DNA from 4 places in the Agrobacterium sp. 22-209-1 genome. Region 1 is predicted to be linked to each of the others. Evidence: riboswitches for the same ligand, from Rfam matches in the RefSeq annotation. Region 1 holds a riboswitch; each other region holds the start of a gene.

Region 1 (4,208 bases):
GAAGCATAACACCCCTGCCACCGGCCGGGGACATCGAACGGATCGAACAATTGACCCGCCGCAGCCGCATCATCGGCCTCCTGCTTCCCCTTGTTCTCATGGCTCCTGCCGCCGCTTCTGCGGATCAGGTCTGCGATACGCTTTATGGGCAGTTGCGCGAGCCGCCGCGCGTCATCGGCAATACGGCCGAGGTGCGGCGTTACGCCAATGCGCTTGCCCGCCAGAACATCGTCATCCGCAAGATCAGGAACGACCTGCGCAGCTATGGCTGCTCATCCGGCAGCGTCATTGTCTATGGCAATCCCAATGCCGGTCTCTGCGCCGAGATTGGCGATGCGCTGGCGGAAGCTGAAGCCGAGCGTGATGCGATCATCCGCGACCGCGACGACGCCATGGCGGCCGCGCGTGACAACGACGGCGACATCAGGCGTCAGCGCATCCTCGCCGCCCTCGATGCCAATGGCTGCAACACCGTACCGCAAACGGAAACGCAATTGCCGCCGCCTCGGGATGTGACGCGTTATCCCGACGCCTTCCGACACAATGGCGACGAGCCGGGACAAGCGGGGCTTTCGCCCTATCCCAACGCCGCCGCCGAGGGCGGACTTCGCACGCTCTGCGTGCGCACCTGCGACGGCTCGTTTTTCCCCATCGCCTCCAACGCCTCACCGCTCGATTTCCGCACCCAGGCGGAGCAGTGCGAGAAAATGTGTCCGGGGACGGAGACCGAACTCTATTTCCACTCCATGACGGATCAGGAAACATCAGACATGGTTTCCGCTGAAACCGGCAAACCCTACAAGGATTTGCCCACGGCCTTCGCCTACCGCAATTCGTCAGTGAAAGCACCCGGCTGCGCCTGCAATATGGCCGCCTATCACGAGGAGATGCAAAAACAGGAGGAGGCCGCCCGGCCGCAAGCCGAAAAGCCCTATTCCGGCATCACCACCATCCCATCATCCCAAAGTGACAAGTCGCAGACCCCCACCGAACAGCAACAGGCCGCAAAACCGCCTGAGCAGCCCGTTCCCGAACGCGACTACGATCCGAACGACACCAGGGTGCGCGTCATCGGCCCCAAATTCCTGCCGGACCAGACAGGCCGGATCGATCTGAAGAACCCGGCGCTGAAGGGCATTCAGCCGCAGCAGTGAAATCTCTTGCGCGCGCGTAATGGGGCGAGCGCGCGACCCTTGTTTCTTCTCCCCGCCGGGGAGAAGTCCGCGGCAGCGGGATGAGGGGGCGACGTCGGCGATATTCGGAGAGCTGGCCCCCTCATCCGACCCTTCGGGCCACCTTCTCCCCATCCGGGGAGAAGAAACGATAGGCGACGCTATGCGCATCTCATCCCTTACCGCCCACCCCAGCGATTGCGAAACACCAGCTCCTCCAGCGGCACGCGCTGCCGCCAGCCCTTCACCGCCAGTTCCGGCTCGGTATAGAGCGTGTCGACCCGGCCGAGACACAGCCATGCGACGATTTCGATATGCTCGGGTATATCGAGAATGGCGCGAATATCGCTGTCATGGAAAATGCTGACCCAGCCGACACCGATGCCTTCGGCACGGGCGGCAAGCCAGAGGTTCTGGATGGCACAGACGGTGGAATAAACGTCCGTGCGCAGATTGTGGGTGCGGCCCAGCACCACCTTGCCGCCGCGTGTCGGATCGCAGGTGACACAGATGCTGAGCGGGGCCTTGCGGATGCCTTCAAGCTTCAGGCTGCGATAAAGCGCCTGCTTTTCGCCCGTAAACATCGCCGCCGCCTCCTCATTGGCGCGGCTGAAGGCCACAAAGGCCGCCTGGCGCACGGCGCCATCGGTGACGAGGGTGAAATTCCATGGCTGCATGAAACCGACCGAAGGTGCGGAATGCGCCGCCTTCAAAAGGCGCTCGACGAGATCATCCGGCAGCGGGTCCGGCAGGAACTGGTCGCGCACATCACGGCGCGTCTCGATGGCGCGGTAGATCGCCTCGCGCTCCTCCCGGGAAAACGGGCGGGCGGGCGAAAGCGCGTGATCGAATGGATTGACGTCGGGCGACGTTGTGACAGGCGGTTCGGTCGGCATCGTTTATCCCCAACAATGCGGGCGCGCCGATGCAGAAACCATACCGGTTCCGCCGCGACGACGCGCTTTTTCAGCAACCTGCCGCCGTCCGCGCGGTTCGGTCTATCGTGTCAGGCCGGTCTTCTGACTAGGCTTCATCCGCCCCTTTCGCCTTCCCGAATAACTTCAGTGGCATGAGAAAAAGGGCATCCGCCTCACAGCGTTGGGCACGTTCCGGTCTTTCACCGGATTCCCGATTCTCCCGCCGCAAGGGCGGGCACCTGACGGGAGAAGCTATGGGCAAAAAAGCTTGCGAATGCAAGTATCCTGCGGGTGGTGCGGCAATGTGGCCTGCTGCACCTTACCGTCATCATGCCACCGGGAAATACCTGACATACGCAAACTCATCGCCATCAGGTGACCAATTGGGCGAGTTCATCGTGCCCTGCCCGCCGAACAGGTCGAACAGCGTTTCGACATTGCCGCCATCCATATCCATCAGCCGCACCCGCACATCCAGATCGCGCGGATGGTCGAAGACATCGGCATCATAGGAAATGAACACCACCTTGTCGCCCTTCGGAGACGGATGCGGGAACCAGTCGCCATAAGCGCTGTCGGTGATGCGCTCGACGGCGGAGCCGTCCACACGCACCCGCCAGATCTGCATGAGCCCGGTACGGCTGGAATTGAAATAAATCCATTCGCCGTCGGGCGAATAATCCGGTCCGTCATTGCGGCCCTCACCATGGGTGAGACGTGTTTCGACACCGCTGTCTATGTCCATGGAATAGATATCGAAAACCTGATCGCGAATGCCGCAATAGGCAAAACCTTTCCCATCCGGCGACCAGCCGTGCCAGTAGGAAGGCAGGTTCTTCGTCATCAGCCGCGGCGCGCCGCCCGCCGAAGGCAGCAGATAGATGGCGCTCTTGCCGAATTCCACCTTGTCGGAAATGGCGTAGAGCGAACCGTCGGGCGAAATGCCGTGGTCGTTGTTGCAGAGTGTGGCAAAGCCGGTATCGACCTTTTCCGGCGACACATCACCGGCAAGAGACAGGCGATACAGCAGTCCTTCGCTGTTCAGCAGCAGATAGTGTCCATCCGGCGACCAGTTCGGCGCTTCGAAGAGATCAGGCGTCTGCCACACCACCCGCATCTGGCGGGTGCGGATGTTGAAGATTTCGATGGAGCTGCGCATTCTGCCTCCCGGGCATGTCCATGTTCTCATTCAAAACGCTTGGTGACGCAGACATTCCGTTTGCATCCACCATGGCCTTGATTATGATCCTAGGGCGGCAGGCACCGTCCTGCAAATTCAAACCGGAAAAAACGCCAGCGCCCCGGCACCGTCCGTGGCCCTCCCCGTTTCTCCCAGATCCGAGGTTCCGCGATGAATTCCATCGCCGATCACAGCATCCGCTTCGGCCGGATCGCCGCAATGCTCCCTGTCAAAAACATCGAAAAGGCCCATGATTTTTACGTTGGCGTGCTCGGTTTCGAAAAGACCTTCGAAAACGGCAACCCTGTCGGCTTCATGATCCTCAAACAGGGCAATGCCGAGCTGCACCTGACATTGCAGCCCACCCACAAAGCGGCACCCTTCAATGTGGCGCATATGATGGTGAGCGATGTGGACGCGCTGCATGCGCTCTGCAAGAGCCAGGGCTTGCGCATTATCAAGGGCCTGCAGGACAAGGATTATGGGCTCCGGGCCTTTGTCTTTGAAGACCCTGACGGCAACCGCATCGATGTGGGGCAGGTTATTTGAAGTGATCGGGCGGCGCGGGGTTTTCCTCGCGCCGTCTGTTCAAATACGTAGGCTTATTCTGGACCGAGCGCATGCCACTTGTTTCTTCTCCCCGCCGGGGAGAAGTCCGCGGCAGCGGGATGAGGGGGCGAGCGTCAATATATACGGAGGGGTTGCCCCCTCATCCGACCCTTAGGGCCACCTTCTCCCCCGCGGGGAGAAGAAACAGGTGGCACCGCCGAACCTACCCGCATCGCCCCTTCGACTACCGATCCCGAAACCGGTTGGTAATCGGATAACGCCGGTCACGCCCAAAATTCTTCTTGGTAATCTTCACACCCGGAGCGGATTGCCGGCGCTTGTACTCGGCGAGGTAAAGCAGATGCTCCACCCGGTGCACGGTCGCAATAT
Region 2 (4,208 bases), on a different contig from region 1:
CGTCCAGTTCCGCTCGCCAATCGAGGCGCGAAAGGCCGGCATCGAGACGGTCTATCAGAACCTCGCGCTTTCGCCGGCGCTTTCCATAGCCGACAATATGTTTCTCGGGCGGGAAATCCGTAAATCCGGCATTCAGGGCAGTTTGTTCCGGGCGCTGGACCGCCCGGCCATGGAAAAATTCGCCCGCGAGAAACTGTCGGAACTCGGCCTGATGACGATCCAGAACATCAATCAGGCGGTGGAAACCCTTTCCGGCGGTCAGCGTCAGGGTGTGGCGGTGGCGCGTGCGGCAGCCTTTGGCTCCAAGGTCGTCATCCTCGACGAACCGACGGCGGCACTTGGTGTCAAGGAAAGCCGACGTGTTCTGGAGCTTATCCTCGACGTGCGCTCCCGCGGCCTGCCGATCGTCCTGATCTCGCATAACATGCCGCATGTCTTCGAGGTCGCGGATCGCATCCATATCCACCGGCTAGGCAAGCGCCTGTGCGTCATCAATCCGAAGGACTATTCGATGTCGGATGCCGTCGCCTTCATGACCGGTGCCAAGGAAGCGCCGAAGGAAACGCTTGCCGCATGACGCTGAAGCTTGAAACGATCGCCGAGGATGTTCTTCGGCGGGCAGAAGGTAAATCCCGTTTTATCGTCGCCATTGCCGGTCCCCCTGGGGCCGGCAAATCCACGCTGGCAGATGCGCTTTGTGATGCTTTGCTCGCACGAGGCGAAACGGCCGCCGTCCTGCCCATGGACGGCTTCCATATGGACAATGGCATTCTTGAAGAACGGGGGCTGCTGCCGCGAAAGGGCGCGCCCGAAACATTCGACGTGCGCGGTTTCCTTGATATCGTCTCCGCCGTTCGTAAGGGGGGCCAGGAAGTTCTTGTCCCGGTTTTCGACCGCTCCCGCGAAATCGCCATTGCCTCTGCCCGAGCGATTGCGCCGGACACGCGCCTGATCCTTGCCGAAGGCAATTATCTGCTGCTCAACGAGGCGCCCTGGACGACACTGGCCGGCAGCTTCGATCTCACTATTTTTGTGGGTCCATCCGTCGCGGTGCTTGAAGAGAGACTGCGCAACAGATGGCAGGGTTATGGCCTCGATGCCACTCAAATCCACGCCAAACTGTTCGAAAACGATCTTCCCAACGGAAAAAGGGTGATCGAAAACGCCCGTCCCGCCGATATTCGCATCGATATCTGGGAATAGATTAACGCTTTTCTCTCTTTGAGCGGCGGCACGCATGTGCTGTTAAGCCGTTGTTAACCACGTGTTGAATCTTTTTGATCCACAGGGTAGGGCTTTCCTGTGTCTATTCATTGACGCAAAAAATTCCTCATATACTATATGTGGTGTTCGAGGTTCTTCCGATTCGCAAGGATTGGGAGCTAAGACGGGAATTCGGTGCGTGACGCCATCAGGGCGAAGCAAGGCCGAAACTGCCCCCGCAACTGTAAGCGGCGAGCATCGTTCCGATTTGGGTCACTGGAGCTTAGCGCACCGGGAAGGCTGGAATAGATGTTGTGACCCGCAAGTCAGGAGACCTGCCTTGAGCGCAAACGTCCACGGGCGGGGTGTCCGGAGGAAGGTGTCTGACGCAAATGATTTGCGTGCGCCCTTTTCTGCCCCCTCCAGAACAAGCTTCGGGGTGAAGTCATGCCAGTGCATTTGTTTGAGTTGCTGCGCTCGTCGGCGTAGACAGTGATTTTACGCGGCTAAAAGCTGCGCATGCCCACCCTAATGAAAGATCCATCGCCGCCCGATTGTGATTGCAATCGGCAATGTTGAGCCGTGTCCGAAACCGGCTTCGAGAGAGGAAATTATGACCGTCACCGTTTACAGCAAGCCGGCCTGCGTCCAATGCACTGCCACTTACCGCGCCCTCGACCGCATCGGCGTTCCCTATGAGATCATCGATATTTCCGAAGATGCTGACGCGCTCGATCATGTTCGTGGCCTCGGTTACATGCAGGTTCCGGTGGTCGTTGCCGGCGAACGCCATTGGGCGGGTTTCCGGCCGGATATGATCGGCGCGATCAGCTGAGGCGGCAGGGCGATGGGCCTGATCGTCTATTATTCCAGCCGTTCTGAAAACACCCATCGTTTCCTTCTGAAACTGGGACGGCGATTGTTTCGCCTGCCGCTTGGCGTTGAGGAAGATGTTCCCCACGTGTCCGAGCCCTATGTGCTCGTCACCCCCACCTATGGGGGTGGGGGTACAAAAGGGGCCGTGCCGAAACCGGTCATCCGGTTTTTGAACGAGCCCTCCAACCGAAATCTCATTCGCGGCGTCATAGCGGCGGGCAACACGAATTTTGGCGCAGCTTTCGCATCCGCCGGAGATATCGTCTCGCGTAAATGCGCTGTGCCGTTTCTCTATCGTTTCGAGCTTCTCGGCACGGAAGAAGATGTCGCCAACGTCAAACATGGATTGGAACGATTTTGGACACGCTGACCTCAAGCGCGCTGCGCAAGGATGCCAAACAGCCCGTAGCCGCAAGCCAGAAACCGGTTGATGCGGCTCTGGACTACCACGCGCTGAACGCGATGTTGAACCTTTATGACGAGAACGGGAAAATCCAGCTCGACAAGGATCGCCTGGCTGCCCGGCAATATTTTCTCCAGCACGTCAACCAGAACACTGTGTTTTTCCATAATCTCAGGGAAAAGCTCGATTATCTGGTGGCGGAAGGATATTACGAGCAGGAGGTACTGGACCAGTACTCCTTCAATTTCGTTCGCGACCTCTATGACGAAGCCTATGCCCGGAAATTCCGCTTTCCGACATTTCTTGGGGCGTTCAAATATTATACCTCCTACACGCTGAAGACTTTCGACGGAAAACGTTACCTCGAGCGTTACGAGGATCGCGTCTGCATGGTGGCGCTGGCCCTTGCGCGCGGTGATGAGCAGCTTGCCCGCAATCTGGTCGATGAGATCATTTCCGGCCGCTTCCAGCCGGCAACCCCAACATTCCTCAACGCCGGCAAGAAGAGCCGCGGCGAGCTGGTCTCGTGTTTTCTGCTGCGTGTGGAAGACAATATGGAAAGCATCGGCCGCTCCATCAATTCGGCGTTGCAGCTTTCCAAGCGCGGCGGCGGCGTGGCCCTGTCCTTGACCAATATTCGCGAGGCCGGCGCGCCGATCAAGCAGATCGAAAACCAGTCATCCGGCGTCATTCCCGTGATGAAGCTGCTGGAAGACAGCTTTTCCTATGCCAACCAGCTTGGCGCGCGCCAGGGTGCCGGCGCGGTCTATCTGCACGCCCACCACCCGGATATCATGCGCTTCCTCGATACCAAGCGTGAAAATGCCGACGAGAAAATCCGCATCAAGACGCTGTCGCTCGGCGTGGTGATCCCCGATATCACCTTCGAACTCGCCCGCAATAATGAGGATATGTATCTGTTTTCGCCCTATGATGTGGAGCGGATCTATGGCGTGCCTTTCACCGAAATCTCGGTCACCGAAAAATACCATGAAATGGTAGCCGACAGCCGCATCCGTAAGAGGAAGATCAAGGCGCGCGAATTCTTCCAGGTGATCGCCGAAATCCAGTTCGAGAGCGGTTACCCCTACATCATGTTCGAAGATACGGTGAACCGCGCCAATCCGATTGCCGGCCGTATCAGCATGAGCAATCTCTGCTCGGAAATCCTGCAGGTCAGCGAAGCGAGCGAGTTCAACGCCGATCTCTCCTATAGCCAAATGGGCAAGGATATTTCCTGCAATCTCGGCTCGCTCAACATTGCTGCGGCAATGGATTCGGCCGATTTCGGCAAGACCATCGAGACCTCCATCCGGGCGCTGACGGCGGTATCGGATATGAGCCACATTTCCTCCGTTCCCTCGGTGGAAAAGGGCAATGATGCGAGCCACGCTATCGGCCTCGGCCAGATGAACCTGCACGGTTATCTGGCGCGCGAGCGCATTTTCTATGGTTCCGAAGAAGGCGTCGATTTCACCAATATCTATTTTTACACCGTGACCTATCACGCCATCCGCGCCAGTAACCGCCTTGCCGTGGAAAGGGGCCAGAGCTTCAAGGGCTTTGAGAACTCCAAATATGCCTCGGGCGACTATTTCGACAAATATACCGACAGGGAATGGCTGCCCGCGACGGAAAAGGTCCGTGAGCTCTTCGAAAAGGCCGGCATTGCCATTCCGACACAGGACGACTGGAAGGCACTGAAGCAGGAGGTTATGGCATCAGG
Region 3 (4,208 bases), on a different contig from region 1:
ATCCGTCGGGCCGAAGCTCGCGAAGAGATTGGCGCGGTCGCCCTCCGGGCCGGCAAGCAGCGATACTTTCGCGCCGTGGCTTTCCAGATAATCGGCGATCCATCCGGCGATATCGCCATTGGCGGTTCCGACGACCGATGGGAAGCCGACAAGACGCTCCAGAATGTCGATTGCGTTCATGGCTGTCTCCGTCGCTTCAACGTTGAAAAGCTTAGAGCGGCCTGCGGCGTTTATCTGCTGAAATAGGGGTGATTTCAGTAGATTGTTGTGTCCTTCCAGCGCTTTCGGAAAATTCCTGCCGGCAAGGCTGGCTATCTTCGGATGTCGTGGGCTGGGTTGCCGGGATCAAGGTTCCGCGCCGGAGGAAATGAGAGCCGTTTGTCATGGAGCTGCTCAAGGTCGATAGTTTCGAGTTGCGAACCGTGGATATCGCCGATGTGGAGGCCGATCATCTGCACGCCCTCTCCATGGCTGTCGGGTGGCGATATCACGCGAATGAATGGTGTTTCCTGCGTCAATGTGGCGTCGGTCTTGCCGCGCTTGACGAAATCGACCGCGCTGTCGCAACTGCGATGCTGTTTCGCTATGATGAGGGTTTTGCGACGCTCGGCATGGTCATCGTTTCGCCGCGCCTTCAGGGGCAGGGCGTGGCACCATGGCTGGTGCGGCGGCTTCTGGCGAAATTCCCTGCCATATCCCTGAGGCTCAACGCCACGGACGAGTCGAGGCGGTTGTTTGCCGGGCTGGGTTTTGCCGGAGAGACGGAAAAAGTACATCTCCTTCGGGGCAAGGCGCGTTGCCTTCCCGAGATGCCGGCGCTCGGAAGAAAACAGAGGATCAAGCCACTTTCGGAGGACCATTTGTCCGCTGTTGCGGATCTGGATGAGACGGCTTTCGGTGTCTCGCGCCGGCGCGTCCTGCAGCGTCTCCTGCGGGAAGACGAAGGTTATGGCCTGTTTGAGGCGGATCGTCTTGAGGCATTTGCATTGCGACGCGCAGCGGGGCGGGGCCATATTGTCGGCCCGGTCGTTGCGGGCGACGAGACGGCGGCCATCGCGCTGGTCAGGCGGCATTTTTCCGATTTGGACGGTCAGCTTGTCCGTCTTGATGCCGTTCGTGACAGCGGTCTTCTGACCGACTTCCTGGCGCAATCCGGGCTGGTGGTGATCGAAACGCTCACCACCATGTCGAAAGGCGCGCCGCAACCGGCAGGCTGCGGTTCCGCAATGATTTTCGCCCTGGCAGGCCCGTCTTTGTGCTGAGGTGCGGCACTATCGCAATTGACGCCCCGCTTCTTGCCCCTTATGTGAGAAAGCGACGGTTCCTGCAGCCGAAAGGCGAAGGGATTAATAGGGAACATGGTGCGGGCGATCTTTTTCGCCCAATGCCGTGGCTGCCCCCGCAACTGTAAGCGGATTGTCGTTCATCCCCGTGACGCTTCAAGGCGTCATGCCACTGTATTTTTCGGAATACGGGAAGGCAGATGAGAGACGCAAATCCGTGAGCCAGGAGACCTGCCGTCAAAATATGAACCATCGTTACGGGCGGGGAAGCCCGGAGGAGGATTTTGTAATGTTATTTCATAACATTTCGTTTGCGTCCTATTACCGTTCTCCGTACAAGACGTCCCGCTGTTGCTGCGCGTTCTGACGCCTGCTGCTCTGGAATAAGTTTTACTTTCGACTGGAGAACACATGTTTCATTCTAGACGCCTGCCGGTTCACGCCGGCTTTCTGGCAACCGTGCTTTCGGTTTTGCCTGTGGTCGGCGCCAATGCCGCCGAAACCACCTATCCCCTGACAATCAACAGCTGCGGTCAGGAGATCACCTTCAAGCAGGCGCCCACCCGCACCGTTTCCGTTGGCCAGAGCACGACAGAGGTTCTTTACCTGCTTGGCGTTGCGGACAAGGTCGTCGGCACGGCGCTGTGGATCGGTCCGGTTCTGAAGGGCTACGAGGAGGCCAATGCCAAGGTCGAGCGACTGGCCGATAATGATCCGAGCTTCGAGGCGGTCGTCGGCAAGAAGCCGGACCTTGTCACGACGCAGTTCCAGTGGCAGATCGGTCCCGAGGGTGTTGTCGGAACGCCGGCGCAATTCGCCGAACTCGGTATTCCCGTCTATACCTCGCCTGCCGATTGCGTCGGCAAGGACAATTCCGGCGGTGGTGATGGTGTACGCAACACCGGCTTCACCATGGAGTTGATCTATCAGGAAGTCCGCGACCTCGCCAAAATCTTCGACGTGCAGGACCGCGGTGAAGAGGTCGTTGCCGACCTGAAGAAGCGTGAAGAAGCCGCCCGTGCCAAGATCGCCTCAGCCAATGGCAAGCTTTCCGCCGTCTTCTGGTTCTCGAGCGCCGAGCTGGATATCGATCCCTATGTCGCAGGTCGCAATGGTGCTCCCGGCTACATCATGTCCGCGCTGGGGTTAAAGAACGTCATCGAAAGCGATGAAGAATGGCCGACCGTCGGCTGGGAAACCATCGCCAAGGCCAATCCGTCCATCATCGTCGCCGGCAAGATGGACCGCCGCCGTTTCCCCGCCGATGATATTGCCGTCAAGCTGAAGTTCCTCGCCACCGATCCCGTGGCCAGCATCATGCCCGCCGTCAAGGAAGGTCATGTGTTCGAGATGGATGCGCAGGCGATGAACCCGACCATTCGAACCATCGAAGGTATTGAAACGCTGGCCGAGGCGATTTCGGCCGCTGGCCTCGCCAAGTGAACCGTCTCACCACCCATCTTGGTAGGGCGGGGCTGGCATTTGCCGCGCTCGCCCTGCTGCTCGTCGCGCTGATGGCCGGGGCGGCCATCGGCGAGACTGCCATCCCTTTGGATGTTGTAGCAAAGACGATTGCCAACCGCGTTTTCCACGCGGGTTATCCGCTTGAACCGCTGGATGAAGGCATCGTCTGGAGTTACCGCCTCAGCCGCGCCGTTGTTGCCGCCTGCTGCGGGGCGTCGCTGGCGCTCGCCGGAGCAGTGCTGCAATCTCTTTTACGCAATCCGCTTGCCGATCCCTACATTCTCGGAATTTCTGCCGGTGCCTCCACCGGTGCCGTCGCCGTGGCACTTCTGGGCTTCGGCGCGGGCTTTCTGACGATGCCGGCGGGCGCGCTCATCGGCGCTTTTGTCGCTTTTTCGCTGGTCAGCCTTCTGGCCGTGCAGGCGGGGCATGGCAACAGCGCCATCATTCTGGCGGGCGTTGCCGGTTCGCAACTGTTCAACGCCATGACCTCCTTCATCGTCACCAAATCCGCCAATGCTGAACAGGCGCGCGGTATCATGTTCTGGCTGCTCGGCAATCTTTCCGGCGTGCGCTGGCCGGATGTCTGGCTGGCGCTACCGGTCAGCCTTGCGGGCCTTATCGTTTGTCTCTGGTACGCGCGGGCGCTCGATGCCTTCGCATTCGGCGGTCAGGCCGCAGCCTCGCTCGGTATTCCGGTGCGCTGGGTCTATACCGTGCTGATCTCGGTTTCGGCGATCATGACGGCTGCGATGGTGTCGCTGGTCGGCTCCATCGGCTTCGTGGGCCTCGTCATTCCGCATGCTGCGCGCATCTTCGTCGGCGTTCGCCATGGTATCTTGCTGCCGGTGACGGCGCTGACCGGCGCGGTTTTCATGATCGTCGCGGATATTCTCTCTCGCATCGTCATTCCGGGCCAGGTGCTGCCCATCGGCGTCATCACCGCGCTCGTCGGCGCGCCCGCCTTTGCCTTCATCCTCGGGCAGAAGAGGGGGCGTTCATGAAACTGTCCGCCCACGACCTGCATTTCCACGCCGGCAATATAGACATCTTGCGCGGCGTTTCACTCGATGTCGGTTCCGGTGAGTTTCTCGGTGTCATCGGACCGAACGGTTCCGGCAAAAGCACGCTGCTCTCCATGCTGGCAGGCATTCGCAAGCCGCGCCGGGGTCACGTTACGCTCGGAGATGAACCGCTTGCCTCGCTGGGACGGCGAGACCTTGCCCGCCGGCTCGCCTTCGTTGAGCAGCAGGCTGAAACCACCGAACGCATCACCGCACGACAGGCCGTGGAGCTTGGACGCACGCCCTACCTCGGGCCGCTTTCCGCCTGGTCGCAGCAGGATGACGCCATCGTTGACGCAGCACTCGCCAATGTGGATATGGCTGATAAGGCGGAGCGCAGCTGGCACCATCTTTCCGGCGGCGAACGGCAGCGCCTGCATATCGCCCGCGCGTTGAC
Region 4 (4,208 bases), on a different contig from region 1:
TCGCTGCACTCACCCGGCAAAAGCAGAAGCTTGATGCCACGCCCGTGCGCAAGAATGGAAAGCTGATCGACGCCGTAACGCCAGCGTTCCGCGCCGCCGAGAATCCGGATAAGAATAACCTTGGCATGTTCCGCCGTCTTTTCGACCCAGAGATCGACCGACATGGGATGCCGAAGCTCGGAGAGGTTGGCGGCTGACAGGGAGGGGAGCGCCCCCCCTGTTCGCCGCCAGGCCTGTTCCAGCCCGGCAAGATCGCTTGCCGAAAAAGACAGTATCACCACATCAGACCGGGGCTGGTTGAGATCAACCGGCTCGATCAGATCGTCCAGAGACGAGGATGTGGTAGCGAGGATGTGCATCGTCAGGCGGCCAGCATCTGTTCGATCTTTTCGCGGTTGATGCCCTTTTCGCCGATGACGACGAGGCGGCTGCGGCGTTCCTCACCCGCAGCCCAGGGCCGGTCGTAATAATGGTTGACTCGGCTGCCGACAGCCTGCACCTGCAGGCGCATCGGCTTTGCGGCAATTTCGATGAAGCCCTTGATGCGCAGGACATTTTCGGCAGCGGCCGTCTTGGCGATACGGGCCGCCAGCGCTTCCGGATCGGTAACAGTCGGCAGATCGATGACGAAGCTGTCGAAATCGTCATGCTCGTGGTCGAGTTCGCCATCATGGTGGGTGCGGCGGTTTTCGATATCCTCTTCCACCGCAAGGCCAAGACCGATCAGCACGGCGGGGTCGATGGCGCCATTGGAGGCCACAACGATCTTTGCCGCCTTCGGCAGATGTTCGAGAACATGCGCCTTGGCCTTGTCCAGACCGGCGTCATCCAGCAGATCGGCCTTGGTCAGCACGATAAGATCGGCACAGGCGACCTGATCCTCGAAAACCTCTTCGACCGGGTCATCGTGATCGAGCGCCTCGTCATTTGCCCGTTGGGTGGCGAGCGCTTCCATGTCGTGCGCCACCTGACCCTCGGCAAGGGCGGCGCCATCCACTACGGCTACGACGGCGTCCACCGTCACACGGCTCTTGATCGCCGGCCATTGGAAAGCCTGCACCAAGGGCTTCGGCAGGGCAAGGCCCGAGGTCTCGATGAGGATATGCTCCACCTTCGGCTGACGGCTCAGAATCTGTTCGATGGCGGGCTGGAAATCATCCGCCACCGTGCAGCAGATGCAGCCATTGGCCAGTTCGACGATGTTTTCTTCCGGGCAGCTTTCAATACCGCAACCTTTGAGAATCTCGCCATCGATGCCGATATCGCCGAACTCGTTGACGATGATCGCCAGCCGCTTGCCGTCCAGCTTTTCGAGAAGGCCGCGCAGCAGCGTGGTTTTGCCAGCCCCCAGAAAGCCGGTGACGATGGTGCAGGGAACGCGGTCCAGAAGGGTGCTCATGATCTCTCCTCGGTAAAATCGAATGGGGGAATGCGCGCCACCATGCCGCGCTTTAAGGGTTCGGGGCGGCCGCGCCAGGGCATCAGGCCGTCGGGGGCGGCCGCCAGCAGCTGCGCACCGGTCAGCAAATCTTCCGCATCACCGGTCGTCAGCCCGCCGAAGACATAGGACCAGCCATTGGCGCTGCGCAGCACGGCGCTAAGCCCGCGCTTGCAATTGGCGAGGCAGTTGACGGAACGAACGGTGACACCGGTTTCCTGCGCCTTTGCGATGACGGCATCGGCGAGACGTGAACCGGGGCGCGGTTCGGCATTGGGATCGGTTTCATCGCGGCAGCTTCTGCAAACGAAGACGGTCACGCCGGACGCTGTTTCGTTCTGCGTGTTTCCGCCTGCACATGAAGATGTCGCTGAAATATCCAAACCGTATCGTTTCCCGCGCCTTACAAAAAATCTCGGGGGTGCGGATGCCGAATACGGCATGCGGACAGACGCAAGCCGGGTGTTCGATCTAACCGACTGACCGGAGCACCCCGCCCGGCAGACGTTTTTCCTGAAACGGCAGGTCTCCTGGCTCGCGGCTTTACATCCTGACACCGCCTTCCCGAACCCGTTAAGGCGTCCAGTGGCTTTACGGTGCGGGCTTACCGCTTACAGTTGCGGGGGCAGCCACGGAATGACCCGGTAATCGGGTTGGAACCGTGTTCCCTCTTAGCTTTTCCCGTTGCCGGGAAAAGACCGTCAGTCCGTTACCCTTAGGCTGAACGGGCGTGGGGGTCAATGCCGCGACCCTGTGGCCCGCACATTGCCGGGTGCGGCAAATTGGGTATAGTCGCCGCTCCGAATGGCGGGGCACCGGGTCCCACGCCGCTGGATGAAAAGGAAAACGCGATGACACGCGACATCAGCGACAGCGAAGCCGAACGTCACCGGCAGAAAATGGTCAACCGCAAAACGGTGCAGGACGCCGAGGTTGCGGAAAAGACCATCGAAAAAGGTCTGCTGATGATCAATACCGGCCCGGGCAAGGGCAAATCCACCGCCGCTTTCGGCCTTGCCCTGCGCATGCTCGGCACTGGGCGGCGGGTCGGCGTGGTGCAATTCATCAAGGGTGCATGGTCAACGGGAGAACAGCAGGCGCTGAATCTGTTCGGCGACAGGGTGGTGTGGCGCACCATGGGCGAAGGGTTCACGTGGGACACGCAGGATTTGAAGCGCGACGTCGCGGCGGCGGCAAAGGCCTGGGAAGAAGCCAAGGTCCTGATGGCCGACGAGACCGTCGGCCTGCTGATCCTCGATGAGCTGAACATCGCGCTCCGTTACGATTACCTGCCACTGGAGGAGGTGGTCGAAACGCTGTCCAGCCGAAGGCCCGATCTGCACGTCATCGTTACCGGCCGCAACGCCAAGCAACCGCTCATCGACGCGGCCGATATGGTGACGGAAATGACCCTCGTGAAACATCACTTCAAGGCGGGCGTAAAGGCGCAGGCAGGGATAGAATTCTGATATGACTGCGCGCGTGCTGATGTTTCAGGGAACCGGCTCGGATGTCGGTAAATCGCTGATGGTGGCCGGCCTTGCCCGTGCCTTCACCCGGCGCGGCCTGTCCGTCATGCCGTTCAAGCCGCAGAACATGTCAAACAATGCGGCCGTGACCGCCGATGGCGGCGAGATCGGCCGCGCACAGGCGCTGCAGGCACGGGCGGCGGGCGTGCCGCTTTCCGTGCACATGAACCCGGTGCTCCTGAAGCCGCAGAGCGAGACCGGCGCACAGGTGGTGGTGCAGGGCAAGATCGCCGGCAATGCCAGGGCGGCCGATTATCAGCACATGAAGGCCGGGCTGATGCCGCGCGTGCTCGAGAGCTTCAACCGCCTGAAACAACGGGCCGATCTGGTGCTGGTGGAAGGCGCGGGCAGCGCCTCCGAAATCAACCTGCGTACCAATGACATCGCCAATATGGGTTTTGCCAGAGCTGCGGACGCGCCTGTGATCCTGATCGGCGATATCGACCGGGGCGGCGTCATCGCCAGCCTCGTCGGCACGAAAGCCGTGCTCGAAGCTGAAGACGCGGCGATGATCGAAGGTTTCATCGTCAATCGCTTTCGCGGTGATCCGGCCCTGTTTTCAGACGGCATGCGGATAATTGCGGAACAGACCGGCTGGGCCTCTATCGGGCTTCTGCCACATTTCTCAGATGCCGCCAAACTGCCGGCGGAAGATGCGCTGGGGCTCTCCGGCCCGGCCCAACAGAAGCCTGGCGCAAAGATCCGCATCGCTGTGCCGATCCTGCCGCATATTTCCAATTTCGACGATCTCGATCCGCTGGATATGGAACCGGATGTCGAACTGATCCGCGTGCGGCCGGGCGAAACCATTCCGGCCGATTGCCGGCTGGTGCTGCTTTGCGGATCGAAAGCCACCATCGCCGATCTTGCCGTGCTGAAAGATGCGGGCCTAGACATCGATATAAAGGCGCATGTGCGGCGCGGCGGCTACGTTCTCGGCCTTTGCGGCGGATACCAGATGCTCGGAAAAACCGTTGCCGATCCTGACGGCATCGAGGGATCGCCGGCAACTGTCGATGGGCTCGGTCTGCTTGATGTCGACACGGTTTTGACGGGCGACAAAAGGCTGGTTTCCGTTACAGGCGTGAGCTTTGATGGTATTGGTTTATCCGGCTACGAAATGCATGTCGGGGAAACCACGGGAGCAGCGGGCAATCTGGCGTTTTCGACGATCGACGGGCATAGCGATGGAAGCATTTCACCCGACGGTCGCGTCTTCGGCACCTATATTCACGGCCTCT

Evidence for each region. A riboswitch is a leader RNA that binds a small molecule or an ion and turns the genes downstream of it on or off. The one in region 1 is predicted to bind cobalamin.
Region 2: linked by a shared signal. The riboswitch ahead of nrdH (glutaredoxin-like protein NrdH) and the one ahead of bluB (5,6-dimethylbenzimidazole synthase) in region 1 are both predicted to bind cobalamin.
Region 3: linked by a shared signal. The riboswitch ahead of ACQZ48_RS01805 (ABC transporter substrate-binding protein) and the one ahead of bluB (5,6-dimethylbenzimidazole synthase) in region 1 are both predicted to bind cobalamin.
Region 4: linked by a shared signal. The riboswitch ahead of ACQZ48_RS13435 (DUF1636 family protein) and the one ahead of bluB (5,6-dimethylbenzimidazole synthase) in region 1 are both predicted to bind cobalamin.

What each region holds. Positions count from the first base shown of each region.
Region 1 covers NZ_JBNWCH010000009.1:158,171-162,378, reverse strand. Annotated here, with positions in the region: gene ACQZ48_RS18930 (DUF2865 domain-containing protein) at 51-1,154, shown strand; gene bluB (5,6-dimethylbenzimidazole synthase) at 1,352-2,068, opposite strand; cobalamin riboswitch at 2,165-2,347, opposite strand; gene ACQZ48_RS18920 (TolB family protein) at 2,418-3,248, opposite strand; gene ACQZ48_RS18915 (glyoxalase superfamily protein) at 3,441-3,818, shown strand; gene ACQZ48_RS18910 (NAD+ synthase) at 4,063-4,208, opposite strand, start outside.
Region 2 covers NZ_JBNWCH010000007.1:233,495-237,702, reverse strand. Annotated here, with positions in the region: gene ACQZ48_RS17230 (ATP-binding cassette domain-containing protein) at 1-577, shown strand, start outside; gene ACQZ48_RS17225 (nucleoside triphosphate hydrolase) at 574-1,203, shown strand; cobalamin riboswitch at 1,337-1,560, shown strand; gene nrdH (glutaredoxin-like protein NrdH) at 1,817-2,038, shown strand; gene nrdI (class Ib ribonucleoside-diphosphate reductase assembly flavoprotein NrdI) at 2,051-2,449, shown strand; gene nrdE (class 1b ribonucleoside-diphosphate reductase subunit alpha) at 2,437-4,208, shown strand, end outside.
Region 3 covers NZ_JBNWCH010000001.1:404,579-408,786, reverse strand. Annotated here, with positions in the region: gene argE (acetylornithine deacetylase) at 1-180, opposite strand, end outside; gene ACQZ48_RS01810 (GNAT family N-acetyltransferase) at 384-1,262, shown strand; cobalamin riboswitch at 1,302-1,536, shown strand; gene ACQZ48_RS01805 (ABC transporter substrate-binding protein) at 1,695-2,726, shown strand; gene ACQZ48_RS01800 (FecCD family ABC transporter permease) at 2,798-3,751, shown strand; gene ACQZ48_RS01795 (ABC transporter ATP-binding protein) at 3,748-4,208, shown strand, end outside.
Region 4 covers NZ_JBNWCH010000005.1:86,079-90,286, reverse strand. Annotated here, with positions in the region: gene cobN (cobaltochelatase subunit CobN) at 1-359, opposite strand, end outside; gene cobW (cobalamin biosynthesis protein CobW) at 362-1,399, opposite strand; gene ACQZ48_RS13435 (DUF1636 family protein) at 1,396-1,821, opposite strand; cobalamin riboswitch at 1,942-2,156, opposite strand; gene cobO (cob(I)yrinic acid a,c-diamide adenosyltransferase) at 2,290-2,907, shown strand; gene ACQZ48_RS13425 (cobyric acid synthase) at 2,909-4,208, shown strand, end outside.